4 regions of the Streptomyces sp. BI87 genome follow, and region 2 is predicted to be linked to each of the others. Evidence: riboswitches for the same ligand, from Rfam matches in the RefSeq annotation. Region 2 holds a riboswitch; each other region holds the start of a gene.
The links. Region 2 has a riboswitch for cobalamin ahead of OIM89_RS03955 (ABC transporter substrate-binding protein). Riboswitches for the same ligand answer to the same signal wherever they lie in the genome.
Positions count from the first base shown of each region.

Region 1 (5,850 bases), 4.6 Mb from region 2:
AGAAACCCCGGGCGCTCAGCTCCCCGACCGGCTTGCCGAGCAGCACCACCTGGCTGGAGCGGTCGCCGCCGGGCTTGAGCAGCACCGGGTTCATCAGCGCCGTCGGCTCCACGCGGGCCGCCTGGGCCTGCATCGCCTGGGCCCGGCCGATCTCCGCGCCCTCCCTGGTCACGAACGAGTTGAGGGACATGTTCTGCCCCTTGAACGGCGCCACCTTCACCCCGCGCCGCGCCAGCCACCGGCAGATGCCGGCCGTCAGCACGCTCTTCCCGGCGTCCGAGGTGGTCCCCGCGATCAGCACTCCGCCGCTCATGCCCCTGCCCCTCCCTGTCCTGTCGCCGCGCGCCGTGCGCGCCCGCGTATCGCTCCGGCGGCCAGCCGCGCGCCGGCCCCCGCGACCAGCGCCAGCGCGCCGATTCGCCGGGAGAGCCGGGCGGCCCGCTCGATGTCACCGGGCCGCACCGCGCGGCCCGAGCCGCCCAGCACGGGCCGGTGCTCGGTCCGCCCGCCGTAGGTGAGGGTGCCGCCGAGCCGTACGCCCAGCGCCCCGGCGAACGCCGCCTCGACCGGGCCCGCGTTGGGGCTCGGGTGGCGGTGCGCGTCGGACCGCCAGGCGCGCAGGGCGCCGCGCGGGTCGGGCCCGGCGAGGACGGCGAGGGCCGCCGTGAGCCGGGCCCCCGGGTACCCGACGGCGTCGTCGAGGCGGGCCGAGGCCCAGCCGAACCGGCGCAGCCGGGGCGACTTGTGGCCGACCATCGCGTCCAGCGTGTTGACGGCCCGGAAGCCGGCCAGTCCCGGGACGCCAGCGACCGCGCCCCACACCAGGGCACCGACCACCGCGTCCGAGGTGTTCTCGGCGACCGACTCGACCACCGCCCGGGCCAGCGCGTCCGCGTCCAGCGCCTCGGGGTCGCGCCCGCAGAGCCGGGGCAGCAGCCGCCGGGCCTCGGCCACGTCCCCGGCCTCCAGGGCAGCGCCGATCAGCCGGGCCTCGCGCACCAGCGAGGTGCCGCCGACCACCGCCCAGGTCGTGGCGGCGGTCAGCGCGACGGCCGCGCACGGGTGAGGTCGGACGGCCCGGGCGGCCAGCGCGGCCCCGGCGGTGACGCCTCCGGCGCAGAGCGCGGTGTGCAGCGCGCCCCAGCCCCGGTGGTCGTGGAACAGGCGCCGCTCGACGGCCGATGCGGCCCGGCCGAAGAGGGCCACGGGGTGGCCCCGGCGGGGGTCGGCGAAGAGGGCGTCGGCCAGCAGTCCGGCGGTGGCGCCGTACGCGAAGACGCGGTCGGCACGGTCCACGGGGCTCAGCCCGTTCGGCGCTCGGCGTACCGGGGGAGCAGGTCAGGGGGCGGCGACGGGCAGCCACGCATGGCGGTGTGTCCTCACTCAGGGTCCGCGCCCTGGTTCGACGTGACCGGGGGCGAGAGTCTCCTGGCTTCCGGATCGGCGGCATCCCCTGGCCTTCCAGCCCCAGATCGGGGGCCGTGGCGCTGGGCGGAGATGCCGCTCCCCGGTGACAGTGGCGGGACCGCGCCGGATTCTCACCGGCTTCCTCTGCTGCCTCCGTGTTTCGGCCCGGGCAGTCCACCACGCTCCCGGAACACCAGTCAACTCACCGTTGACCTGCGACGAAGAGTGTGTGGAGCCCCACAGCCGGGGCCGGTGCGCGGATACGCCGAAGGGCGGGCCGGACGGCGTACGTCCGGCCCGCCCTTCCCGGCGGGTGGTGGCCCTAGGCCACGATGATGTAGATCCCGTAGGCGACCGCCGCCGCGCAGAGCGCGAAGCAGAGGTAGCCGCCGGCCTTCGCCGCGACACCCGACCCGCCGCCCTGGGCCCCGCTCGCGGCCTTGGAGAGGCCCACGATGCCCAGGGTGAAGAAGCCGACGAGCGCGACGGTGACCACGAGGCTCACGCCGAAGACGGAGCCGAGAGCTGCCCAGTCGATGTTCATGGTGAGGTGTCCTTACGTACGCGAGGCCGGGTCAGACCTTGGCCGGCCGGGCGGCCGGTTCGGTCGTGGCGGAGGAGTGGCCGGGCTGGGCCGGGATCGACCCGAGCGGGGAGCCGTCCGCCTCCTCGGAGGCGACAGCCGCGCCGGTGGGCGGCGGGGCCACGGAGGCCATCGCCTGGGTGACGACGCCCGAGGGCTCGTCCCGCACCGGGTCCACGTCGTTGACGTTGTCGTGGGTGACGGGGGAGCGGCGCGAGCGGAGCCAGATCGCGAAGGACCCGCCGACCAGCAGGACCGCGGTGGCGGCGACGCCCCAGTCGCCCTGCTTGGTGAGGAGTTCGGCGGCCGCGCCGACCAGGGCGGCGGCCGGCAGGGTCAGACCCCAGGCGACGAACATCCGGGTGGCGGTCGACCAGCGGACCACGCCGCCCTTGCGGCCGAGGCCCGCACCCATCACCGCGCCGGAGCACGACTGGGTGGTGGAGAGGGAGAAGCCCAGGTGGGAGGAGGCCAGGATGACCGTCGCGGCGCTGGTCTGGGCGGCGAAGCCCTGCGGCGGCGTGAGATCGGTGAGGCCCTTGCCCATGGTCCGGATGATGCGCCAGCCGCCCAGGTACGTACCGAGCGCGATGGCGACACCGGCGGAGACGATGACCCACATCGGGGGGTTGGAGCCGGGGGCGAGGACACCGCCGGTGACCAGGGCGAGGGTGATGACACCCATCGTCTTCTGGGCGTCGTTGGTGCCGTGCGCCAGCGAGACCAGGCCGGCCGAGGCGATCTGCCCGGCGCGGTAGCCCTTGGCGGTGGACTTCTCGTCCACGTTCCGGTTGATCCGGAAGGTCAGCCGGGTGGCGAGCATCGCGGCGAGGCCGGCGACGAGCGGCGCGGCGATCGCGGGCAGCAGCACCTTGGTGACGACGGTGCCGCCGTTGACGGAGGACCAGCCCGCCGACATCACCGCGGCGCCGATGAGGCCGCCGAAGAGCGCGTGCGAGGAGCTCGACGGCAGGCCGACGAGCCAGGTCAGAAGATTCCACAGAATGGCGCCTACGAGGGCGGCGAAGATGACTTCTGTCTTCAGGCCGTCCTCGTTGATGAGTCCGCCGGAGATCGTCTTGGCGACCTCCACGGAGAGGAACGCGCCGACGAGGTTGAGCACGGCGGACATCGCCACCGCGGCCTTGGGCCTCATCGCGCCGGTCGAGATGGTGGTGGCCATCGCGTTGGCTGTGTCGTGGAAACCGTTCGTGAAGTCGAACACGAGAGCGGTCACGATCACGATCCCGAGGAGAAGCGTGATGTGTTCCATTTACCCGGACTTCTGTGGGACGTCGTTGGCTCGTTGAACGTAGGGGCGCTGAGTGAACGGAAGATGAACTGGGGCAGGCAACGTGGTGACCCGAAACGGAGCCCCCTCGGCCGCCTCACCCCCAGCCCCGCCCCGACCCCTTGGGAGAGCGGGCCGGGGTACCCCTACCGCCCCGGGACACGGGCCCCCGGCGTGGTTCCCGCAGCCGCCCGATGTGAGGCAGCTCGCACCGGAGACAGGGGGACGGGGCGCCGAAACGGAATGGGGCGCGTGCCCCGGCACACGCCCGGCCGGTGGCAGGATGCGCGGCCATGGAGAAGAACCGCGCGCACCCCGGCCGCCCCTGGCAGCTCCTGGAGGACCAGGCCGTCGCCCACGCCTGGCGCGACCTCGTGGAAACGGCCCGGGCCACCGTCCGCGACGGACTGGTGGTCGGCACCTCCGGCAACGTCTCGGTCCGCGTCACCCCCGACCGCCCGGCCGTCGCCACGGAGGACCTCGTCCTCATCACCCCCACCGGCGTCCCCTACGACCGGCTCGGCCCCGAGGACACCGTCGCCGTCACCCTCGACGGCCGCCAGGTGCTTGGCACCCTGAAACCCACCACCGAACTCCCCCTCCACCTCGCCGTGTACCGCACCGGCACCGCCCGCGCCGTCGTCCACACCCACGCCCCCCACGCCACCGCCGTCTCCACGCTCGTCGACACCCTGCCGCCGGTCCACTACATGGCGGCCGCGCTCGGCGGCCCCGTCCGCACCGCCCCCTACGCCCTGTACGGCAGCCAGGAACTCGCCGATCACCTCCTCGAAGCCCTCCGGGACCGCACCGCCTGCCTGCTGCGCAACCACGGCACCGTCACCACCGGCGACACCCTCACCGAGGCCCTGGACCGCACCGCCCAGCTGGAGTGGATGTGCCGTGTCTGGCTGCTCGCCCGCTCCGTCCCCGGCCACACTCCCTCCCTCCTGGACGCCGGCCAGCTCGCGGCCGCCGCCGAGCAGCTGCGCGGCTACGGCCAGCCGGGCGGGTGACCTACGGCCCGGCCCGTCACCCGCCGGGCCCCGCCCACTGGCCCCGCGCCCCCCGGTGGCCGCAGACTGGAGCGGTGCGTATCGCCCGAACGACGGCACTGGCCGTCACCGCCGCAGTCGGAGCCGGGGCCGCCGCCGTAGCGGCCGGCCGGTACGCCAGTGACGCCGCCCTGCGGCTCCCGGCGGGCCACCGGCTGCCCACCGAGCCCAAGCTGACGGTCCACCGCGCCGAGGCCGGACGGATCACCCTCACCCGCGACCTGGCCTCCCTGCGCCCGGGCCGCTACGGCCTCACGGGCCGCGACTTCCACGCCGCCGTCGGGCCGGTGCTCGACCGGACCGACGGCGAGGTCGCCGCCGACACCGTCGTCCGCCGCCTGGAACGCGTCTTCCACGGCACCCCCGACACCGGCGACCGGGCCTGGCTCACCCCCCAGCTCTACGGCGGGGACCCCGCCACCGCCCTCGGCCTCTCCTACGCCGAGGTCGAGATCCCCGGCGAACTGGGAGTCCTGCCCGGCTGGGTGGTCCCCGGCGACCGCCGCACCTGGGTCCTGGCCGTCCACGGCCTGGCCGGCACCATCGAGCACCCCATGGTCGTCATGGACCAGCTGCACCGCCTGGGCCTGCCGGTCCTCTCCCTCGCCTATCGCGGCGACCTGGGCGCCCCGCGCTCCCCGGACGGCCTCAACCACCTCGGCGACACCGAGTGGCGCGACGTCGACGCGGCCCTGCGCTTCGCCGTCGCCAACGGCGCCGCCCGCGTCATCCTCTACGGCTGGTCCACCGGCGCCACCATGGCCCTGTTCACCGCCGCCCGCTCCTCGCTGCGCGGCCACATCGGGGGCCTGGTCCTCGACTCCCCGGTCCTCGGCCGCGCCCAGACGGTCCGCGCCCTGGCCGCCGCCAAGCACGTCCCGAACGCCTTCCTCCCCCTCGCCGTCCGTGCCGCCGAAGGCCGCACCGGCCTCACCGACGACCGCCTCCCGCACATCGGCGGCCCCGAGGGCATCCGCGTCCCCACGCTCCTCCTCCACGGCCCCGACGACGAGATCGCCTCCTACGACTACTCCCTGGCCCTCGCCCGCAGCCGCCCCGACCTCATCACCCTCCACACGGTCCCCGACGCCCCCCACGCCGCCATGTGGAACGCCTCCCCGTCCACCTACGACGAGTCCCTACGCCGCTTCCTGACCCCCCTCCTCTGACACCGCGCCGGACGTGGCCGCGCCGCGTCTGGGCTGTGGCCGCGCCGCGGCTGGGGGCGCTTGCTGCCCGTGCCGGTCGCCGACTGGCCTCAGGCGCCGGCCGGGCTGTCTTTTGTGGGCTGCGCTCCGCCCTCGACCTTCCGGCCGTGCCCCTGCGGGTCACCGATTGGCCTCAATCGCCGGCCGGGCTGTAGGGGTTCGCGGTTCGTTCGCCGTGTGGGGCGGGCGGGGCCGGGCCGGGGTACCTCCTCACAAACTGCAGGGTGCGGGGTCAGTCGCTTCAAGGCGGCCGTGTGTGCAGTTTGCTGCGGGGGCACCCCGACCCGTCCCCGCCCTTCCGTCTCG
Region 1 covers NZ_CP110079.1:5,528,850-5,534,699, forward strand. Annotated here, with positions in the region: gene OIM89_RS24625 (cobyric acid synthase) at 1-313, opposite strand, end outside; gene OIM89_RS24630 (cobalamin biosynthesis protein) at 310-1,296, opposite strand; cobalamin riboswitch at 1,422-1,553, opposite strand; gene OIM89_RS24635 (hypothetical protein) at 1,730-1,951, opposite strand; gene OIM89_RS24640 (inorganic phosphate transporter) at 1,983-3,263, opposite strand; gene OIM89_RS24645 (class II aldolase/adducin family protein) at 3,575-4,297, shown strand; gene OIM89_RS24650 (alpha/beta hydrolase) at 4,372-5,505, shown strand.
Region 1: it holds a riboswitch for cobalamin, as region 2 does, so the genes downstream of both, OIM89_RS24630 (cobalamin biosynthesis protein) here and OIM89_RS03955 (ABC transporter substrate-binding protein) in region 2, are expected to answer to the same signal.

Region 2 (5,850 bases):
CGACCTCGTCGCAGAACATCGCCGCGAGATTGAGATCGTGCAACGCCACCACACAGGTCACCGGCAACCCCGCCACGAGCGACATCAACTCCAACTGGTGCTGTACGTCGAGGTGGTTGGTGGGCTCGTCGAGCAGCAGATGACGCGGCTCCTGCGCCAGCGCCCGCGCGATCTGCGCCCGCTGCCGCTCCCCGCCGGAGAGCGTGTGCCAGAGCCGGTCCGCGAAGGGCACCAGCCCGGTCTGCTCCAGCGCGGCCCGCACCGCCTCCCGGTCGGCCGCACCGGGCGCCGCCCAGGCCCGCCGGTGGGGTACGCGGCCGAGCCCGACCACGTCGCGGACGGTCAGGTCGGTGTCGGTGGCCGCGTGCTGGCCGACCACGGCGAGCCGCCGGGCCGTCTCGCGGCGGCCCAGCTCGGCTGGGGTGGAGCCGTCCACGGTGACGGTGCCGCCGCTCGGCGCGAGCAGCCCGGCCAGCAGCCGCAGCAGCGTCGACTTGCCGGAGCCGTTGGGCCCGATGAGCCCCACCGTGCTGCCGGCGCGCGCCTCCAGGTCGACGCCGTCGAGGACGAGCCGACCGCCGGCCGACCGCGTGACCCGCTCGGCCCGGAGCGCCGGCCCGTCGTCGGGAAGTGCCTCGCGGCCGGTCATGAGGGCCTCCGGGTGCGGTACATGATGAGGACGAAGGCGGGCACGCCGATCAGCGAGGTCACCACGCCGACCGGGATCTCCTGCGGCGCCAGCACGGTCCGGGCCAGGGTGTCCACCCAGACCAGGAAGACCGCGCCGCTCAGCGCCGCCACCGGCAGCAGCCGGCCGTGCAGGGTGCCGACCAGGGCGCGGGCCGCGTGCGGCAGCACCAGGCCGACGAAGCCGATCGCGCCGGCCGCGCTGACCAGCGCGGCGGTGAGCAGCGCGGTGACGCTCAGCAGGATCAGCCGGGTGCGCGTCACGGAGACGCCGAGCGCGGCGGCGCTCTCCGCGCCGAAGGCGAAGGCGTCGAGCTGGACGGCCCGCGCCCCGCACACCACCAGCGCCACCACCAGCACCGCCAGGCACGCCCACACGTCGGTCCAGGTGGCCCCCGAGAGGCTGCCGAGCAGCCAGAAGAGGAGGCCCCGGGTCTGCTCGGCGTCGGCGGCGAACATCACGACGAACGAGGTGAGCGCCGAGAAGAGCTGCATGCCCGCGACCCCCGAGAGCACCACCCGGTCGGTGGTGCCGCCCAGACTGTGGCTGAGCAGCAGCACCAGCCCGAAGGAGACCAGCGCGCCGAGGAAGGCGCCGGTGGAGATCGAGAGCGCGCCGCCGCCGAGGCCGAGGACGACCACCGCGACCGCGCCCGTGGAGGCGCCGGAGGAGACGCCGAGGACGAACGGGTCGGCCAGCGGATTGCGCAGCAGCGACTGCATGACCACGCCGCAGACCGCGAGCCCGGCCCCGCAGACCGCCGCCAGCACGGTGCGCGGCAGCCGCAGCTCCCAGACGATGCCCTCGCGGACGGGCGTCAGCCCGCTCTCGCCGTCGCCGAAGCGCGAGGCGACGACCGCCCACACGTCGGGGACCGAGACCCGGGCCGGGCCGATGGTGATGGCGACCGAGACGGAGGCCAGCAGCAGCGCGAGCGCGAGGAGGCCGAGCGTCCACGCCCCCGGCCGCCGCCGCGTCCGCTCCTTCCCGGTGGGGGGCCGCGCGGCGGTGGGGGTCACTTGGCGAACCCGAACTCACGCAGCTTGGCGGCGACTTCCTCGATGCCGTCGACGGTGCGGATCGAGGGGTTCATCGCGGCGCCGCTCAGCAGCACGTACCGCTTCTCCTTCACCGCCGTCATGGTGCGGGTGGCCGGGTTGGACTCCAGGAAGGCGATCTTCTTGGCAGCGCTCTCCGCCGTCTGCGACTTGCGGGTCAGGTCGCCGATGACCAGCACGTCGGGGTCGTGGTCGGCGACCGTCTCCCAGTTGATCTGCGGCCACTCGGCCTGGGTGTCGTCGAAGACGTTCTTCGCCCCGACGGCCTCGGTGATGATGCCGGGGGCGCCGCAGCAGCCGCCCATGTACGGCGCCTCGGCGTTGGCGAACCAGTAGAGCAGGGTGGGGCGTTCGTCCTCGGGCGCCTTCTTCGTGCTGAGCCCGTCGGTGGCCTTCTCGGCGCGCCGGGCGAGGTCGGCGACGAGCTTCTCTCCGCGCTCCTCGACGCCGAAGACCTTCGCCAGGTCGGTGACCTCGCCGTGGATGGCGGCCATGGTCAGCGGTTCGTCCCGGGAGCCGTCGCCGTCGCCGGTGTGGGACTTGGCGCAGTCGGCGGGCGAGACGTACGTGCCCACACCGAGGTCCTCGAAGGCCTTGCGGGTGGCGACGCCGCCCTTGCCGAGGGTCGACTCGAAGGAGGCGGTGACGAAGTCGGGTTCCTGGTCGAGGACCCTCTCGAAGGAGGGGTTGTTGTCGGCCAGCCGCTTGACCTTGGCGTTCTCCTTGGCCAGGTGGGGGAGGACCGGGTCGGTCCAGGTGGCGGTGCCTGCCATCCGGTCGGCGAGGCCGAGCGAGAGCAGGATCTCGGTGGAGTCCTGGTTGAGCGAGACGGCGCGCTCCGGCGGCTGCTCGACGGTGAGGGTGCGGCCGCAGTTCTCCAGCGTGGTCGCCTTGGCGCCCTTGGCGTCGCCGGCCGGCTGGGAGGCACCCCCTCCGCACGCGGTGAGCAGCAGGCCGAGGACGGCGCAGGAGGCGGCGAGGGAGGTTGGGCGGAAGGGCGCAACAGGCACAGGGGTGCGGCTTTCGGTGTCGAGGCTCGGTCGCGAAGCCTGGCGTACAGGAACCCCGTCCGTACGGACGGAGGGCCAGCAGGTCTTCGGACTCGGGGTCGTCCGGACGGCGCGCCTTCCCGGGGGCTGCCCCAGTGGCGTCCTGCGCCGCCCGTCGCCCTCACCGCTGCGCGTCAGTTCCGGGTTCGCACCGGATTCCCTGACCCGTTCGCATCGAGATGCGCGGGTACGACTGGCGTGCGAAAGCTAGCACAGCGGACCTCCCGCGCCCGGGGGCGGGGGAGGTCCGTGGTGCGCGTACGGCCTGCGGTTATGCGGGGGTGCGGGGCTCGCCCGCGGCCTCCTTCGCGGGCTGGGCCCGGCGGCTGAGTGCCCCCGGCCACCAGGAGGCGGAGCCGATGTCGCGGACCAGGGCGGGGACCAGCAGGGAGCGGACCACCAGGGTGTCGAGCAGCACGCCGAAGGCGACGATGAAGGCGATCTGGGCGAGGAAGGCCAGCGGGATCACGCCGAGCGCCGCGAAGGTCGCCGCCAGGACCACGCCGGCCGAGGTGATGACACCGCCGGTGGTGGTCAGGCCGCGCCGGACGCCCTCCCGGGAGCCGTGCAGCGCGGTCTCCTCGCGGACCCGGGACATCAGGAAGATGTTGTAGTCGACGCCGAGGGCCACCAGGAAGACGAAGCCGTAGAGCGGGACGGAGGCGTCGGTTCCGGAGAAGCCGAAGACGTGGGTGAAGACCAGCGAGGCGATGCCGAGGGTGGCGGCGAAGTTCAGCGCCACGGTGAGCACCAGGAGCAGCGGCGTCACCAGCGAGCGGAGCAGCGCGATGAGGATGACCAGGATGATCGCCAGCACCACCGGCATGATCAGGTTCCGGTCGGCCTCGGCGGTGCGCTGGGTGTCGTACTGCTGGGCGGTGTAGCCGCCGACCACGGCGTCGGCGCCGTCCACCGCGTGCACGGCGGTGCGCAGCCGGGCCACGGTCTCCTTGGCGGCGTCGCTGTCCGCGCCGTCCTGGAGGGTGGCGTCGATCCGCACCCGGCCGTCCACGACGCGCGGTGCGCCGCCGCCGGGCCGCCCCGACTCGGTGACCGGCGCGACCGAGGCGACGCCCTCCGTCTTCTCGGCGGCCGCGACCACCTCGTCCACCTGGCCGACGTCGGCGATGACGACGGCCGGGTTGCCGGCGCCGCCCGGGAAGTGACGGCTCAGCGTCTCCTGGGCGGAGACCGAGGGCGCGTCGTTGACGAAGATCTCGTCCAGCGGGACGCCCCGGCTGGTCAGCGTCGGGGCGAAGGCCGCGCAGGCCACGAGGGCGGCCAGGGTGATCGCCCAGACCTTGCGCGGCGTCCGGTCGACCCGGTCCGCGACCCGCTGCCACAGGCGGTGGCTGCCACCGGTGCCGGTGACCTTGGGGCGGGCCGGCCAGTAGGCGGCGCGGCCCAGCAGGACCAGGGCGGCGGGCAGGAAGGTGAGCGCGCTGAAGACCGAGCAGACGATGCCGATCGCGCCGACCGGGCCGAGCGCCCGGTTGTTGGTGAGGTCGCTGAGGAGCAGGGCCAGCAGGCCGAGCGCGACGGTGGCGGCGCTGGCGGTGATCGGGCCGAACGACTGCCGCCAGGCGAGTCGCATCGCGGTGAACCGGTCGCCGTGCAGGCTCAGTTCCTCCCGGAACCGGGCGGTGAGCAGGAGCGCGTAGTCGGTGGCGGCGCCGATCACCAGGATCGACAGGATGCCCTGCACCTGCCCGTCGACGCGGACCACGTCCCGCTGGGCCAGCGCGTAGACCACCGCGCAGGCGAGCCCGAGGGCGAGGACCGCGCCGAAGATGATCACCAGGGGCAGCAGCACGCTGCGGTAGACCACCAGCAGGATCAGCAGGACCGCGATCAGCGCGACCCCCAGCAGCAGTCCGTCGATCCCGGCGAAGGCGTCGGAGAGGTCGGCCTGGCTGGCGGCGGGACCGGCGATGACCGCCTCGGTGCCCGGCACCTTGCCGGCCGCCTCCTTGATCTCGTCCAGGACGGGCTGGAGTTCGTCCAGGTCGGTGCGGAGCGGGACGACGCCCTCCAGCGCCTCGCCGTCCTTCGAGGCGAGGGCGGGGGAGGGGCGCCCGGCGGTGAAGTCGGCGTCCGCGAGGGAGGCGAGGGTGCCGGTGGCGGCCTCGCGGGCGTCGGCCGGGAGCCGTCCGCCGTCCTTCGCGGTCCAGACGACGAGGGCGGGCAGGGCCTCGTCGGCGGAGAAGGCCTTCTGCTCCTCGGAGACCCTGGTCGACTCGGCGCTCTGCGGCAGGAAGGCGGCCTGGTCGTTGGTGGCCACCTCGCCGAGCTTCCCCGCGTACGGGCCGAGGGTGCCGCCGATGCCGAGCCAGGCGATCAGCAGGACGAGGGGGACGAGGATTCGGGCGGTTCGGCCCTTGCGGGCGGCGCTGGACATCGCACTCCTGGGACGGTGACGCGGACGGCGCGGAACGGGTGACGGGCGGACGGGCGCGGACGCACGGCGGCGCCCGCCGAACTCTCTCGATCACTGACTATCTCAATGATTGAGAGATTCTGTGGGTCGATGCTACGCATACCAGCCCTCGGCACCGACAAGGGGTACGCCACACAGCGTGCGGGCGGGGACGCGCGACAACGGCGCCGCCTCACTCTTCCGGGTGAGTGCGGCCACCGGATGCGCGCGAGCCGCGAAACCCGCGCGGGCCGCGGGAGGGACCGGCCGCCGCTCAGCCGCCGGGACGCCGCTCCGGCCCCCGGATCTGTGCGAACTCCCCGTTCATCGCGGCGAGGAAGCGCAGCGCGGCGTCCGCCTCCTCCTGGGTCAGCCGCGCCCTGGCCGTGGCGGCGGCCGTCGCGAGCGGCCGGAAGTGGGCGCGGGCCAGCGCCTTGCCGCCCTCCGTGTAGTGCAGGTGCACCACCCGCCGGTCGCGGGTGTCCCGGGTGCGGCGGATGTGCCCGGCGCGCTCCAGCCGGTCCAGGCAGGCGGTGACCGCGCCGGAGGTCAGGCCCAGCCGCTCCCGCAGCCGGCCCGGCGTCATCGGCTCGGGGGCGTCCAGGATCGCGCCGAGCGCCTGCACATCGGTGGCGTGCA
Region 2 covers NZ_CP110079.1:922,649-928,498, reverse strand. Annotated here, with positions in the region: gene OIM89_RS03965 (ABC transporter ATP-binding protein) at 1-649, opposite strand, end outside; gene OIM89_RS03960 (FecCD family ABC transporter permease) at 646-1,707, opposite strand; gene OIM89_RS03955 (ABC transporter substrate-binding protein) at 1,704-2,756, opposite strand; cobalamin riboswitch at 2,816-3,008, opposite strand; gene OIM89_RS03950 (MMPL family transporter) at 3,067-5,193, opposite strand; gene OIM89_RS03945 (MarR family winged helix-turn-helix transcriptional regulator) at 5,486-5,850, opposite strand, start outside.

Region 3 (5,850 bases), 4.1 Mb from region 2:
CGGGGAGTTCGCCCCGTTCTGGTTCGCGGTGCCGGTGGCCCGGCCGCTCTACGGCGAGGACGGCGCGCCGACGCCGATCGCCGAACTCGCCCCGGGCAACTGGTACCTGGCGGTCGAGCAGCGCGGCGCCGCGCTGATCGCGCAGACCCAGGAGGGCCGCCGCGGCGTCCTCCAGGACACCACGGGCATCCAGCGCGGCTGACCCTCGCGTACGCGCGAAGCGGCCCCGCCTCCGGAGGAATCCGGGAGCGGGGCCGCTTCGCGTGGACGGGTCCGGGTGCGGGTCAGCAGCACTCGGGGGCGAGGCCCGCCGGGAGCCGGGAGCCGGAGAAAACGGCGCAGGTCGGCTCGTCGCCGCCGAGCGCGGCGACCGCGAGGAGCAGCGAACCGGCGGTCCAGGTGGTGAGTTCGCGCGGCCAGATCGCCTCGTCCTCGAAGACGTACCCGGTCCAGTACAGGCCGCTCTCGGTGTCGCGCAGGTGCTGGACGGACTGGAGGATCTCCAGGGCGCGGTCGGACTCGCCCATCACCCAGAGGGTCAGGGCCAGTTCGCAGCTCTCGCCGCCGGTGACCCACGGGTTGGGCACGACGCAGCGCACGCCGAGCTTGGGGACGACGAAGCGGTCCCAGCCCTCGTCGATGCGGGCCTTGGCCTCGGCCCCGCTGACGGCGCCGCCGAGGACCGGGTAGTACCAGTCCATCGAGTAGCGGTTCTTGTCGAGGAACCGTTCGGGGTGGCGGCGGATCGCGTGGGCGAGGAGGCCGGTGGCGAGTTCCCAGTCGGGCTGGGGCTCCTCGCGCTGCTCGGCGATGGCCAGCGCGCAGCGCAGCGCCTGGTGGATGGAGGAGGAGCCGGTGAGGAGCGCGTCGGTGACGGGGGTGCCGTCGGCCTCGCGCTTCCAGCCGATCTGCCCGCCGGGCTGCTGGAGGGCGAGGACGTGCTCGACGGCGGCGACCACCACGGGCCACATCCGGTCGAGGAAGGCGTCGTCGCCGGTGGCGAGGTAGTGGTGCCAGACGCCGACCGCGACGTAGGCGGTGAAGTTGGACTCGCGCCCGAGGTCGGTGGGCTCCTCGGCGTCGCCGTCGGCGTAGGCGGCGTACCAGGAGCCGTCGGGCAGCTGGTGGCGGGCGAGCCAGGCGTAGGCGCGGGCGGCGGCCTCGTGCTCGCCGGCCGCGTCGAGGGCCATGGCGGCCTCGGTGTGGTCCCACGGGTCGAGGTGGTGGCCGCGGAACCACGGTATGGCGCCGTCGGCGCGCTGCACGGCGAGCAGGCCCGCGACGGTGGCGCGGGCCTGCTGCTCGGTCAGTACCCCGGGCAGGACCAGGTGTTCCGTCCGGGGAGCGGTCACTTGGCGGCCGCCGTCGGGGTGTGCGGCTTGGTGGCGTAGGCGACGAAGCTCTTGCCGACGACGGGGTTGAGCAGCTGCTCGGCGACCCGGGTCAGGGCGGGCTTCTTCATGATGTCCCAGACCAGCAGCTTGTGGTACGCGCGGACCGGCAGCGCCTTGTCGTTGTCGACGCCGAACGCGCACTTGAGCCACCAGTAGGGGCTGTGCAGGGCGTGCGCGTGGTGGGTGCCGTAGGGCTTGAGTCCGGCGCCGCGCATCTTGGCGAGGAGTTCGTCGGCCTTGTAGATGCGGATGTGGCCGCCCTCGACCTCGTGGTACGCGTCGGAGAGCGCCCAGCAGACCTTCTCGGGGCCGTAGCGGGGCACGGTGACGGCGATGCGGCCGCCGGGCTTGAGGACGCGGACCATCTCGGCGAGGACGCCCTTGTCGTCGGGGATGTGCTCCATCACCTCGGAGATGATGACGACGTCGAAGGACTCGTCGGGGAACGGCAGGTTGAGGGCGTCGCCCTCCATCGCGGTGGCGGTGGCGCCGGCCGGGGCCTCACCGGCCTCCTTCATCGCCGCGAACCAGGTGGCGACCTCGCGGATCTCCTCGCCGTTCTGGTCGAGGGCGACCACCTGCGCGCCGCGCCGGTAGCACTCGAAGGCGTGGCGTCCCGCTCCGCAGCCCAGATCGAGCACACGGTCGCCGGCGGCGAGCGGGAAGCGGGTGAAGTCGACGGTCAGCACGTGGACCTGCTTTCGCGGTCGGGTCGGGCGGTGGTGACCGGGGCGGCGGGGCGACCCGGGCTCCCGGCGATGGCCTGGCGGTAGTGGGCGACCGTGCCGAGGGCGGCCTGGCGCCAGGTGAACTTGGCGAGGACCCGGGCGCGGCCCGCGGTGCCGAGGCGGCGGCGCAGCTCCGGGTCGGCGAGGAGCTTGCCGAGCGCGGCGGCGAGCGCGCCGGCGTCGCCGGGCGGCACGGCGAGGCAGGTGTCGCCGTCGGTGCCCGCGACCTCGGGGATGGCGCCGCCGGTGGTGGCGACCAGGGGGGTGCCGGTGGCCATGGCCTCGGCGGCGGGCAGCGAGAAGCCTTCGTAGAGGGAGGGGACGCAGGCGATCTCGGCGGAGCGGATGAGGTCGACCAGTTCGGTGTCGCTGATGCCCTTGACGAACTGGATGGCGTCGGTGAGGCCGAACCGTTCGATGGCCTGGGCGACCGGTCCGTCCTCGGCGGGGCGGCCGACGACGACCAGGTGGGCGTCGGGGTTCTCGGTGCGGATCTTGGCGAGCGACTCCACCAGGTGGACGAGGCCCTTGAGCGGCACGTCGGCGCTGGAGGTGGTGACGATCCGGCCGGGCACCTCGGCGACGGACGGGTCGGGCGAGAAGAGGTCGGTGTCGGCACCGATGTGGACCACGTGGACGCGGTCGGGGCGGACGCCGAAGTGGTCGACGATCTCCTGGCGCGAGGTGCCGGAGACGGTGAGGACCGAGGGCAGCTTCCGGGCGACACGTTTCTGCATCCGGGTGAAGCCGTACCAGCGCCGGACCGAGAGGCGGCGCCTGAAGGAGCCGGCGGCGTCCAGCTCCAGTTGCCGGTCGACGGTGATGGGGTGGTGCACGGTGGTGACGAGCGGGGCGCCGAGGGCGCGGTCGCCGCCGAGCAGGCCGTAGCCGAGCGTCTGGTTGTCGTGGATCACGTCGAACCGCCCGGCGAGGGCCGCGAGGTGGCGGCGCGCGCGCAGGCTGAAGGTGAGCGGCTCGGGGAAGCCGCCGGTCCACATGGTGGCGACCTCCAGCGCGTCGACCCAGTCGCGGTACTCGCCCCGGCCGGGAGTGCGGAACGGGTCGGGCTGGCGGTAGAGGTCGAGGCTGGGCAGCTCGGTGAGGTGGACGCCCTCGTCGAGGACGGGGTAGGGCTGGGCGCCGATGACCTCGACGTGGTGGCCGAGGCGGGCCAGTTCGCGGGAGAGGTGGCGGACGTAGACGCCCTGGCCGCCGCAGAAGGGGTCGCCCTTGTAGGTGAGGAGGGCGATGCGCAGGGGCCTGGCGCCGTCGGCGAGGGGATCGCCCGAGGCCTGTTCCGGGGCGGCTTCCTCGCGTGCGGGGTCCGCCTCCATGGCCTCAGCGGTCACTGCCCGGTCCCCTTCTGCCAGCCCGATGGTCCCGGGAGGTTACGCCGGGACTCCGATCCGCAACAAGTTTCACCGCGGTCGGTCTTGATCGTTCACGAAGCATCGAATCTACCGGCAGGTAGCTCGTTCAGAACCTTCGGAACAGGTGATTCACACCACGGCCGGCCAGGGGCGGCCCTGCGGCTCCCGGCCCTTGGCACGGGGGCGGACGGCGGCCCCGGACCGCCCCGCGCCCGCACCGGTACAGTGACCGGGTCGTCGTCAGGACCGTGTGAGGGGAAGCCGGTGGGAATCCGGCGCTGACCCGCAGCCGTGAGCCGCCCGCGAGAGCGGGCCGGCGGAGCCGGAATGCCTCCTCGGACTCATGACCGGCTCACGCCGCCGGACCCCTCCGGCGGCCGGCACCGTCGAGGCATACGGAGCCGGAGCCCGGCGCCTTCGCGCGCCCGTGCCCGGCTTCCTTCAGGAGAGGGCACCCCACCCATGACCGTCCGTCGCAGCGCCCTGGCGCTCACCGCGCTGACCGCACTGACGGCGGCGTCGGCCGCCTTCGCTCCGGCCGCCGTCGCCGAGGACTCCCCCGCCCCCTCCGTCAAGAAGGTGCCCTCGGGCCTGTACGGCGACAGCGACCCGACCTACGACGGCGTCTACCGCCAGTCCCTCGCGCTGCTCGCGCAGCACACCGCCGGGGTCGAGCCGGCCGCGAAGGCCGTCGACTGGCTGACCGGCCAGCAGTGCGCGGACGGCTCGTTCGCCCCGTTCCGCGCCGAGCCGTCGGCCGACTGCGACACGAAGACTCCGGTCGACACCAACCAGACGGCCACGGCCGTGCAGGCGCTCGCCGCGCTCGGCGGCCACGACGAGGCGGTCGGCAAGGCCGTCGACTGGCTGAAGGCGGCGCAGAACGACGACGGCGGCTGGGGCTACACGCCCGGCGGCGACACCGACACCAACTCGACCTCGCTGGTGATAGGCGCCCTCGCCGCCACCGGCACCAAGGCCGGCGCGGTCACCTCGAAGAAGGGCAAGACCCCCGAGGACGCGCTGCTCGGCCTCAGCCTGACGTGCGCCGACGGCGGCGCCTTCGCCTTCCAGCCGGAGAAGAACGGCGACCTCACCGCCAACGAGGACGCCACCGCCGCCGGAGTCCTCGGCGGCCTCGGCTCCTCCCTCGTCGTCACCAAGGGCGAGTCCGCCGCGCAGACCGCCTGCGAGAAGCCGGCCGACGCCCGCGCGGCCGCCGCCAACGGCGCCGCCCACCTCGCCGACGTCCTCAAGAAGGACGGCCACCTGACCTCCGCCATGCCCGGCGCCGAGGACCAGCCCGACACCGGCAACACCGCCGACGCGGTCACCGCGCTGTACGCGGCCGGGCTGACCGACGCCGCGAAGAAGCCACTGGCCTGGCTGGAGAAGAACGGCCCCGCCTGGGCGGAGCAGTCCGGCCCGTCCGCCTGGGCCCAGCTCGTCCTGACCGCCCACGCCACCGGCACCGACCCGCGCGCCTTCGGCTCCACCGACCTGGTCGCCGGGCTGAACGCCACCGGCCCCGCGCCGAAGTCCGCGGAGGACACCCCCAGTGCCCAGGACTCCGCGAAGCAGGTGGTGGACGAGGACGGCTCGCAGATCAGCGTCTGGTGGATCGTCGGTGTCGGCGTGCTCGTCGGCGCGGGCATCGGCCTGATGATCAGCCTGCGCAACAAGTCCGGCCGCAAGTGACCCCCGGCCCCACCGCGTCCCGCCCCGCCCGCACCACCCTGCGGGCGGGGCTCGCGCTGCTCCTCGGCCTGCTGCTGGCCGTGCTCGTGGCGGCGCCCGCGCAGGCCGCCGGGTACCGCTACTGGTCGTTCTGGGAGCGCGAGGGCGCCACCTGGAGCTACGCCACCCAGGGACCGGCCCAGCTCCGCCCGGAGGACGGCTCGGTGCAGGGATTCCGGTTCGCGGTGAGCGCGGAGGCGGACGACTCCGCCGCGCCCCGCCCGAAGGCCGCCTTCGCGGAGATCTGCGCGGGCACCGAGGAGCGCGACGGGCGCAAGCGGATCGCGCTCGTCCTGGACTTCGGCACCACCGCCGACGCGCCCGGGGGCGAGCGCCCGCCGAAGGCCCGTACCGCCTGTGCCAGCGTGGCGGAGGACGCGAGTGCCGCCGACGCGCTGGCGGCGGTAGCCCCGCCGCTGCGGTACGACTCCTCGGCGATGCTCTGCGCCATCGACGGCTACCCGGAAACCGGGTGCGGCGAGCAGGTCTCGGGGGCGGGCGGACCGTCCGCCGAGGAGTCCTCCGACGCCGCCTCCCCCGGAAGCGAGGAGTCGGACTCCGGTTCCGCTTCGGGCGGGGGCGGTCCTTCGGCCGGGCTGCTCGTCGGGATTGGCGCGGTGG
Region 3 covers NZ_CP110079.1:5,061,380-5,067,229, reverse strand. Annotated here, with positions in the region: gene OIM89_RS22605 (hypothetical protein) at 1-202, shown strand, start outside; gene OIM89_RS22600 (prenyltransferase) at 285-1,352, opposite strand; gene OIM89_RS22595 (class I SAM-dependent methyltransferase) at 1,349-2,083, opposite strand; gene OIM89_RS22590 (glycosyltransferase family 4 protein) at 2,077-3,471, opposite strand; cobalamin riboswitch at 3,707-3,846, shown strand; gene OIM89_RS22585 (prenyltransferase/squalene oxidase repeat-containing protein) at 3,955-5,190, shown strand; gene OIM89_RS22580 (SCO2322 family protein) at 5,187-5,850, shown strand, end outside.
Region 3: it holds a riboswitch for cobalamin, as region 2 does, so the genes downstream of both, OIM89_RS22585 (prenyltransferase/squalene oxidase repeat-containing protein) here and OIM89_RS03955 (ABC transporter substrate-binding protein) in region 2, are expected to answer to the same signal.

Region 4 (5,850 bases), 220 kb from region 2:
GGCTGGTCGTCCCGGACGAAGGACCAGGCCAGCATGGTGACGGGCCCGGTCAGCATCCCCTTGACCGGCCGCTCGGTGAGCGACTGGGCGTACGTCGTCCAGCCCACCGTCATCGGCGCGGGCCGGGAGATGTCCCCGGCCAGGACCGGCGGCCGCACGTACCGGGTGCCGTACGACTGGACCCAGCCGTGCCGGGTGGCGAGGTAGCCGGTGAGCTGCTCGGCGAAGTACTGGACCATGTCGTTGCGCTCGGCCTCGCCGTGCACCAGGACGTCGATCCCCGCCTTCTCCTGGAAGGCGATGACCTCGGCGATCTCCGCGGCGATGCGCTCCTCGTACCCGGCCGCGTCGATCCGGCCCGCCCGCAGGTCGGCGCGGGCCGCGCGCACCTCGCCGGTCTGCGGGAACGAGCCGATGGTCGTGGTGGGCAGCAGCGGCAGCCGCAGCCGCTCGCGCTGGGCGACGGCACGCTCCGGGTACGGCTGGGGGCGGCGCGCGTCGGCCTCGGTGACGGCGGCGGTCCTGGCGCGGACGGCCGGGTCGCGGGTGAGCGGGGAGTCGGCGCGGGAGGCGAGGGCGGCCCGGTTGGCGGCGATCTCGGCGCCGATCGCGCCGGTGCCCTGGGCGAGGCCCTTGGCCAGGGTGACGATCTCGGCGGTCTTCTGCCGGGCGAAGGCGAGCCAGCGCAGGATCTGCGGGTCGAGCTCGCGTTCGGGCGCGGTGTCGAGCGGGACGTGCAGCAGGGAGCAGGAGGCGGCGACGTCGACGCGGCCGGCGAGGCCGAGCAGGGTGGCGAGGGTGGCCAGCGACTTCTCGTGGTCGTTGATCCAGATGTTGCGGCCGTTGACGACGCCCGCGACGAGCCGCTTGCCGGGCAGGCCGCCGACGGCGGCGAGGTCGTCGAGGTTGGCGGCGGCGGCCTCGGTGAAGTCCAGCGCCAGCCCCTCGACCGGAGCCTTGGCCAGCACCGGCAGTGCCTCCCCGAGCCGGTCGAAGTACGAGGCGACCAGCAGCTTGGGCCGGTCGGTGAGGGCGCCGAGGTCGCGGTAGGCGCGGGCGGCGGCGTTGAGCTCGGCCGGGGTGCGGTCCTGGACGAGTGCGGGCTCGTCCAGCTGGACCCACTCGGCCCCGGCGGCCCGCAGGTCGCCCAGGACCTCGGCGTAGACCGGGAGGAGCCGGTCGAGCAGGGTGAGCGGCTCGAACTCCTCGGCGACGCCGGGGGCGGGCTTGGCGAGCAGCAGGTAGGTGACGGGGCCGACGAGGACCGGGCGGGCGGTGTGGCCGAGGGCGAGCGCCTCGGCCAGTTCGGCGACCTGCTTGCCGGAGTCGGCGGTGAAGACGGTGTCCGGGCCGAGTTCGGGAACCAGGTAGTGGTAGTTGGTGTCGAACCACTTGGTCATCTCCAGCGGCGCCACGTCCTGGTTGCCGCGCGCCATGGCGAAGTACCCGTCGAGCGGATCGGCGTCGACGGCCGCCCGGTGGCGCGGGGGAACGGCGCCGACCATGACGCTGGTGTCCAGGACGTGGTCGTAGTACGAGAAGTCACCAGTGGGCACCTCGTCGATGCCGGCCTCGGCGAGCTGGGCCCAGTTGGCGCGGCGCAGCCCCGCCGCCGTCTCCTTGAGGGCGTCGGCGCCGACGCGGCCCTTCCAGTACCCCTCGACGGCCTTCTTCAGTTCCCGGTGCTGTCCCTGGCGGGGGTAGCCGTACACGGTCGACCGTGCTGCCGCGGCTGCGGACTTCGCTGTCACGGAACTCTCCTTCGCGAGATGTCTCCTGCATCCTGGCGACAGGACGGGGACGCGAAGGGATGACGGACCGGACGGCGAGTCCCACGCCCGAGGGCGCGCCCGTCCGTCCGCTTTGTGCTCCTCCGACCCGCCCACGAGGTCACCGGGATGTCCGCACACGGATCGCCGTGCGCGGGCAACGGGCAGGTCTTCGGACTCGCGGGCACATCCGCCGAGGCGGACCCCTACTGGCCGTCGCTTCCCGGACCCGTTCCCCGGACCCAGTGCGTATGACGGCGTTCGTTCCCACTCACCGCTGCGGGGCAGTCCCGGATTCCCACCGGGTTCCCTCTTACGACACCCCGCCTGGCGGACGGGGCGAACCAGCTGCACGGGGCAGCCTAGCTGGGGGTGGGCGGGTCGCGGGTGTGGGTGTTCACATGACGGAACGCCGCGTCTCTACAGGCGTTCCCGCGTCTCCTCCCTGGACGCCAGCAGCGTCAGTCGCCCGGGCCGTTCGGAGGTCCTCCGCTCCACTCCGCGCTCGGGCCGCAGCACCCACCCCGTGCCGCCGCGTACATCGGTGGCGATCCCGCGCCGGTCCGCCTCCTCGTCGTGGACCAGGTCGCCGGCCCACGGATTACGCCCGCTCATCGCTCGCCCTCCAGCTCCGCCCAGACCCGCTTCCCCCACGGCAACAGCTCGGTCCCCCACTCGGCCGCCAGCGCCTCCACGAGCACCAGGCCGCGCCCGGCCTCGTCCTCGGGGCCCGCCGTCCCGCGCACCGGCCGCTGCTTCGAGAAGTCGACGACTCCGAGGCGCACGCGGTACTCGGCGGGCCGCTCGACGGTCACCCGGATGGACTCCCGCCGGGCGTGCCGCACGGAGTTGGCCACCAGCTCGGTGATGATCACGGCGGCGTCGGCGGCCAGGAGATCAAGGCCCCAGGCGTGGAGCGAGGTACGCACGAGACGGCGGGCCAGGGCGGCACTCTCGGGTTCGCGGGGGAGGCTTTCGCTGTAGCCGGGACACCCCGTGGGATGGGCTGTGGTGGTCATGGCCATCAGGACCCCTCGCTTCAAAGGCTGCACGTCACTGAGTGAACGACGCCTCATGACGGCCCGTGAGGAAAAGCTGCCTGCATCGCGCTCTCGGAGAGCCGGAAATTTCGCGTGATCCACAGCACTTCGCACCCTCTGTCCCGCTACCTTGGCGTCGTGGCAGCGAACACGTACCTGGCGGAGGCGCTCACAGAGGCGGGGCACACCCAGGAAGAGCTGGCGGAGGCTGTGAACGACTACCTCCGGGCCCTCGGCAGGGCAGGCACCGTCAGCGATCGCACAGTGCGCAACTGGCTCACCGGAAAGACTCGTTGGCCCCACCCTCGGCAGCGAGAAGCCCTGGAGGCAGTATTCAGTCGTACCGCCGAGGAACTGGGATTCACCCCTCCGGCGGGTCGACGAAGCCCTACCAGGACGGAGGCACCTGTGCACCGCAGGAACTTCCTGGCCGCCGCGACAGGCACGACTACAGCCGCCGCCATGCCTCTGATCACTTCCCGGCCGTACTCGGTCGGTACCACTGATGTGATCCGACTGCGCAACGGCTTGGACGCCTTGACAGCACTGGATGCGACCAGGGGCGGACACGAAGCACTGGAACAGTCCGCCCTGGCGGGCGCGAGCCAGGCCCTGGCGTTGCAGGAGAGGGCAGCCTCGCAGCGCGTTCGACAGCGGCTGTACGGACTCGCCGCCGAGTACACGGCCGCCGCAGCATGGTCGGCGGTGGATGCCGGCAGGAGCGGCCGCGCCCAGCAACACCTCAACCGTGCTCTGCACCTTGCCGGACTGGGATCGGCCGCTGAAGCCGAACTACGTGTATGGAACTCACACGCGATGCTGGCCCGCCAGGGAAAGCACTTCAGCGAGGCAGTGCACGCCGCCCAAACAGCGCAGACCACGCGCGCCGCACGCCGGGACCCTCTGCTCGCCTCCCTCGCCCACGCCCGTACATCCGTAGGCCACGCAGAGTGCGGAGACCGGCAGGCCGCCCTGCGGTCGCTCGGCTACGCGGAAGAAGCCCTTACCAAGGCATCCCTGAACGACCCACGCCCGACCTGGGTGTCCTTCTACGGGCATCCCGAACTGCTGGCCATCACCGCCATCGTGCGGAACAAGATCGGCGACCCGGCGGAGGCAGAAGCCGCTTCGCATCGCGCCTTGGCCGCCATCCCTCAGCATTTTCGACGGAACCGCGCGCTGGCCACCCTCCAACTGGCCCTGACCCAGATTCGCCAGCGTGACGTGGACCAGGCGTGCGCCACGGCCGGGCAGGTATTCGTACTCATGCAAGGCAACGTCCTGCCAGGACGGATGCGCTCTTTCCTGGCGGGCTTCAACCGAAACCTGACCACCCTCGCACCGCACGCTGACAGCACCCGCCAGTGGGTGGACCGCTACCGATCCGAACGGAGCCAAGCCCGATGACCCCCGCTCTGACCCTGCGCCACTACACCCGCGACGACCTGCCGCAGATCCGGCAGATCCTGATCGACACGCAGCGGGACGTGTACTCCGGGGTGACCGAGGACGAGGAGTTCCGGCAGCGGTTTCCCTGGTTCGTGGACCACTGGGGAGGTCACCCCGGCTTCGCCTGCGTGATCGCCCGCGACGGGGACGAGGTGGCGGGGTTCGCCTACGGGGCCCCCGGCACGGAGGGCCGCGAGTGGTGGCGTAAGCATCTGGACGAGACGCCGGAGCGGGCCCGCACGTTCCACCTCTCGGAGCTGATGGTGCGCGAGCCGTGGCGGAAGACAGGCACGGCCGAGCGGCTGCATCGGGCCCTGATGGGCACACGGAACGACGATCTCGCGGTACTGCTGGTGGACGTGACGCACCCCAAGGTCCAGGCGCTGTACGAGTCCTGGGGGTACCGGAAGGTGGGCGAGGACCAGCCCTTCCCCGACTCCCCGGTGTTCGCGGTGATGATGTCGGAGCTGCCGCTGTCCTGAGCCCTGAGCACGAAGCACCCCGTCCCCGGGGTGCCCCTCGGCGCGACCGGTGGCGACCGTCAGCAGGTGACCGTTTCCTTCCAGGTCTGGAGGCCCGTGGTCCGGTGGTACAGGTACTGGCCCTTGCGCAGGGTGGTGCACTTGCTGTCGCGGCCGAGCCTCATAACAATCTTGACGCGGACCGTGCGGTTGCAGGCGTTCCGGACCTGGACGGTGTAGTCGCCGGCGGTGTTGTAGACCCGCGTCTTGACGCAGGACGGCGCCGGGGCGGCGTAGGCCGGTGAGGCGGTCAGGGCGAGGCCCGGGCCGAGCAGGGCGGCGGCGAGTGTGGCGACGGTGGTGCGGCGTGTCCTCATGGGAGTCCCCCTCGAAGCGGTGCGAACCGGTGGACCCCTTCATTGAGCCGGACCGCCGGGCCGACGGGGGGTACGCCGTCGTCCCACGGGACGTCGTGGGACGCCACCCGTCCTCACCTGCGCCGAAGCTCACCCCGGCGAAGCCCGCCCGGCCCCCCTCGGGACGGACGTGCCACCGCACCGTCAGGCGGCCTCGTCCCGCCGGCCCCCGCTCATCATCGCCGCCAGCCGTCCGGCCGCGTCCGGGCCGAAGCACAGTTCCAGGCTCTCGGCGGACTCGCGGGCCGAGCGCTCGCTGCGGGGGAAGAGGGCCGTCTCGTACGTGGTGAGGGCGCGTTCGGGGTCGTCCGGGTGGGCGAGGAGGGCGGCGGCGAGTTCGGCGCCGTCGAGCATGGCGAGGTTGGCGCCCTCCCCGGCGAACGGGGACATGAGGTGGGCGGCGTCGCCGAGCAGGGTGACGCCGGGGACGCGCTCCCAGCGGTGGCCGACGGGCAGGGCGTGGATGGGGCGGGCGACGAGCGGGCCCTCACCGTCGGCGAGGAGCGAGCACAGGTCCGCGTCCCAGCCCAGGAAGTGGGCGAGCACCTGGCGGCGGGCGGCGGCCGGGTCGGCGAGGTCGAGGGTGTCCAGCAGTTCGGCGGGGCAGCGCAGGGCGACGCAGGTGTGCAGCCGCGCGCCCGGTTCGCGGTGGGCGAGGAAGCCCTTGCCCTGGTCGAGGGCGAAGAGCAGGCCGGAGCCGACGACGGCGGCGGCG
Region 4 covers NZ_CP110079.1:1,140,260-1,146,109, forward strand. Annotated here, with positions in the region: gene metE (5-methyltetrahydropteroyltriglutamate--homocysteine S-methyltransferase) at 1-1,751, opposite strand, end outside; cobalamin riboswitch at 1,936-2,085, opposite strand; gene OIM89_RS04885 (hypothetical protein) at 2,190-2,384, opposite strand; gene OIM89_RS04890 (ATP-binding protein) at 2,381-2,788, opposite strand; gene OIM89_RS04895 (helix-turn-helix domain-containing protein) at 2,948-4,216, shown strand; gene OIM89_RS04900 (GNAT family N-acetyltransferase) at 4,213-4,740, shown strand; gene OIM89_RS04905 (hypothetical protein) at 4,800-5,096, opposite strand; gene OIM89_RS04910 (FAD-dependent oxidoreductase) at 5,280-5,850, opposite strand, start outside.
Region 4: it holds a riboswitch for cobalamin, as region 2 does, so the genes downstream of both, metE (5-methyltetrahydropteroyltriglutamate--homocysteine S-methyltransferase) here and OIM89_RS03955 (ABC transporter substrate-binding protein) in region 2, are expected to answer to the same signal.